2 regions of the Maccoyibacter intestinihominis genome follow, and region 1 is predicted to be linked to the other one. Evidence: predicted binding sites of a transcription regulator. Region 1 holds the regulator's gene; the other holds the start of a gene.
What was found. The regulator NrdR, encoded in region 1, represses ribonucleotide reductase genes. The targets are predictions, from matches to a motif close to CACAANATNTTGTG.

Region 1 (2,210 bases):
TATCTCACAAAATTGTTCCACCATCTCATCCATTTTTTCATAGGTAGACGGTGTTAAAATCTTTGCTCCACGGATATTATAACCCGCTTCCTGTGCCGCTTCCCATACGGCATCCTCTTCGCCGATCAGGATCGGCTGCAAAAAATTACCTGCTAACAGCCGCGATGCAGCCTCTATGACACGTGGGTCTGTACCTTCCGGCAATACGATCGTCTTCGGATCCTCCCGCAGCAATCGGATATAGGAATCAAAATCAAACATTAAAAACACCTCCCAAGGTCTTTCATCTTCTCCGTTAATCTTATATTTTTATTTTATACCTATCGTTTTTGTTTTTCAACTATGTTTGCTAATTATTTCCTTGTTTCTTTGCCAATTGTTCTTCTGTTTGTTCTCCTGTTCCCTTAAGTTCAGACTTTTTCTTTTTCGGTCAAAAAAAGAAGAAGATTCTAAGAATCCTCTTCCATATCTCAGTTCTATTTATTTGAACGAAAAATCTTCGATTTCCGGCATTGGAACTACCGGTTTTGCTGTCTCTGCGGATGCACTGTGTCCTACAAAGAACTGATACTGATGAAGCACTTCATCTTTTTTCATATCAGAAACGGCTTTTTGAACATCCAGACTCCGGATATCACTGTCGACCCCCTTTAAAGGATATTCTTTTCCCGGCTGATATGTATCGGCATACTCTGCTGCACCAAAAGTCTGCTTTTGTTCCGGTTTTACAGACTGCATTTTCCCTGTAGAAAAATTCTCTATCGGATTACTGATCTGATCACTACCGGAATTACCTGTCACACGACCTATGGAGTTGTCATAATATCCTTCATAAGGACGGATTTTTGAAATTTCCATAACTTCAAAACCTTCTTTCGCTTATCCTAAGTTCTCACATATTAGTTTTATCGGCTTCATTCGTAAAAACTTTAACAGCTACCGCTTTTATTTATCCAAAATCTTCTTTAATTCATTCATAAAGGTGTTGACATCTTTAAACTCACGATATACAGAGGCAAATCTTACATATGCAACTGCCTCTAAATCCTTGAGCTTATCCATGACGATCTCTCCAATGACGGAACTTGGGATTTCTTTTTCTTCACGGTTAAAAATCTCGGTCTCCACATCATCGATCAACTGATTGATCCGGTTGACGGAAATCGGTCTTTTATGGCAGGCACGAAGTATCCCCGCCTCTATCTTGGTGCGGTCATACTGCTCCCTGTTATTATCCTTCTTGATGACGATCAGCGGTATGGTCTCTACTTTTTCATAAGTAGTAAAGCGCTTTCCACATTCATCACATAATCTGCGGCGGCGAATCGAGTTATTATCATCCGCCGGTCTTGAGTCGATGACCCTCGTATTTTCACTGCTGCAAAACGGACATTTCATCCCATGTTCCTCCTTGGACATACTATTTGCCCCAATTATAAACATTTCGTCAATTATTGTCAACCATTTCACAGATTATGTAACTCTGCTTACAGTCTCTTTTTGATTTCATCTACTTTTACATCGACTAAGATAATATCCGGTCCGATCCGTATGACATTACACCATGGAATAAAAAACTCACAGTCTCTTCCGAAAAATCCCCAGAACCTCGCCGGTCCCGGTACGATCAGTGCTTTGATGCACCCGGTACACTCATCCAGTTCGAGATCCATCACATGCCCTAAACAATGACAGTCACAGACATTGATGACATTCTTTTCTCTCAATTCACACAGTCTCATTTTTTACTCACATACTGTTCTCTTGTATCCATTGTATGCATGATAAAAAGAACTGTGCTCTATGTGTAATATTTTTATACATTAAAGCGGAATAAGATTACATCGCCGTCTTTTACGACATATTCTTTTCCTTCCAGTCCTACCAGACCTTTTTCTTTTGCGGCTGAAAGGCTTCCACAATCGAGTAAATCCTGATAATTGACTACCTCTGCACGGATAAATCCACGTTCAAAATCCGTATGGATCTTTCCGGCTGCCTGCGGTGCTTTTGTTCCGATCTTGATCGTCCATGCTCTTGTCTCATCTTCTCCTGCTGTCAGGTAGCTGATCAATCCAAGCAGGGAATAACTTGCCTTGATAAGTTTTTCAAGTCCTGATTCTTTTAAACCAAGTTCCTCTAAGAACATTGCTTTTTCTTCATCATCTAATTCTGCAATCTCCTGCTCGATCTGTGCACAGATAACAAAT
Region 2 (2,210 bases), on a different contig from region 1:
GCAGACGACAGCACATGGAACGCACATCACTCGGCTCCATATCACTGTTGATATAGTTTGAAAAATACGGTGTTCCGTACTTCGATGTCATTTCAAACAAAAGACGGTTGTTCTCTGTATCAGACCAGTCAAAATCACTCGTAATAGAGTAAGTCGGTATCGGATACTGGAATCCTCTTCCGTTCGCATCTCCTTCGATCATGGTTTCAATGAATGCCTTGTTGACCATATCCATTTCTTTTTTACAGTCTTTGTACTTAAAGTCCATTTCTTTGCCACCAACGATCGCAGGAAGTTCTGCTAAATCGTTTGGAACGGTCCAGTCTAAAGTAATATTGGAAAACGGTGACTGTGTTCCCCAGCGGCTTGGTGTATTTACACCATAGATGAATGACTCAATGCATTTTTTTACTTCCTCATAGGATAAGTTGTCCACTTTGACAAATGGTGCAAGGTAGGTATCAAAGGAAGAAAATGCCTGTGCTCCTGCCCACTCATTCTGCATAATCCCAAGGAAGTTCACCATCTGGTTACACAATACGGAAAGATGTTTTGCCGGAGAAGAAGTGATCTTACCCGGAATTCCACCAAGACCTTCCTGGATCAACTGTTTTAAAGACCAGCCTGCACAGTAACCGGTCAGCATGGACAGATCATGAATATGGATGTCACAGTTGCGGTGTGCATTTGCGATCTCCTCATCATAAATCTCTGAAAGCCAGTAATTGGCTGTAACCGCTCCGGAGTTGCTTAAGATCAAGCCTCCTACGGAATATGTAACGGTAGAATTCTCTTTGACACGCCAGTCCTCTACCTTTACATAGCTGTCTACAATTTCCTTATAATTTAAAATCGTAGACTTCATATTTCTCATTTTTTCACGCTGCTTGCGGTATAAAATGTATGCTTTTGCAACATCTGTATAACCCGCCTGCTCTAACACGGTCTCAACGCTGTCTTGGATATCCTCTACATGGACAACTCCGTCTTTAATCTTAGACTGAAAATCTGCAGTGACCCGAAGCCCTAACAGCTCTATGATATCATCTGTATATTCCTTGCCCGTTGCTTTGAACGCTTTCTCTATCGCTCCACGAATTTTTGCCAGATTAAAGTCATCGGTCTCCCCATCTCTTTTCACTACTTTGAACATTATTCCATCACCCTCCATACCTGTTCACAAGATACGCTTTTCAAATCGTGTACGTCTATTCTATCAAATCGCATTTTTGAAGTCAATATAAAAAAGCACTATATGTAGTGTTCATTTTTTGTTGAACTTTCTACATATAGTGAAACTCTTTTGGTACCCAGGCACGCACAAAAATGCCGTCTTCCCGGTATTCTTCGCTTAAAAGCTCGCCCTTTTCGCGGATCTTCTGGATGACTCCGGCATCCCGATATGGTATCGTGCACTCTAAAAAATCTTTTTCTTCGCGTAAAATTTCTTCTAAGATATTTTTTAAATCCTCTAAACCGTCTCCGTATTTTGCGGAAATATGAACAGTCCGCTCCGCACGAAAATCATGCAGCGGTTCCGGCTGCCCGATACGGTCTGTTTTATTAAACGCCGTAATGATCTTTTTGCCCTCTACTTCTAAATTCCGCAGGGTATCATATACGATATACATCTGTTTATCCATCTGCGGATTTGAGGCATCTACCACATGCAAAATGATATCTGCATACTTTGCCTCCTCTAAGGTACTCCGGAAAGCATCAATTAAGTGATGCGGCAGTTTGCGGATAAATCCTACCGTATCTGTCATCAGCACCTTCTGATGGTTAGTCAGTTCTAAAATCCTCGTTGTCGGATCTAAGGTCGCAAACAGCTTATCCTCTTCTAAAACTTCTGCATTCGTTAAATGATTTAACAGTGTGGATTTTCCTGCATTGGTATAACCGACCACTGCCACCACCGGTATCCCGCTTCGCTTCCGCTGCTGTCTGTTGACCTCACGATGCCTTTGCACCTCTTTTAATTCCCTGTTCAACTGTGCCACACGGCTGTTGATCAACCGCCTGTCCATCTCTAATTTTTTCTCACCGGGACCTCTCGTACCAATCCCGCCACCCAATCGTGACAGAGAAGGTCCCAATCCGCTCAGACGGCTTAAACGGTATTTCAGCTGTGCTAACTCTACCTGTATCTTTCCTTCGCTGGTAGAAGCTCTTGTAGCAAAAATATCCAAAATGATCAGCGTCCGGTC

Region 2: a site for NrdR is predicted at 1,250-1,263, ahead of WMO43_RS02030 (ribonucleoside triphosphate reductase). Genes of this name have one in related genera too.

What each region holds. Positions count from the first base shown of each region.
Region 1 covers NZ_JBBMEX010000004.1:173,414-175,623, forward strand. The annotation lists gene pta (phosphate acetyltransferase) at 1-261, opposite strand, end outside; gene WMO43_RS05620 (hypothetical protein) at 481-858, opposite strand; gene nrdR (transcriptional regulator NrdR) at 946-1,398, opposite strand; gene WMO43_RS05630 (YlmC/YmxH family sporulation protein) at 1,488-1,742, opposite strand; gene ychF (redox-regulated ATPase YchF) at 1,817-2,210, opposite strand, start outside.
Region 2 covers NZ_JBBMEX010000002.1:43,583-45,792, reverse strand. The annotation lists gene WMO43_RS02030 (ribonucleoside triphosphate reductase) at 1-1,153, opposite strand, end outside; gene hflX (GTPase HflX) at 1,284-2,210, opposite strand, start outside.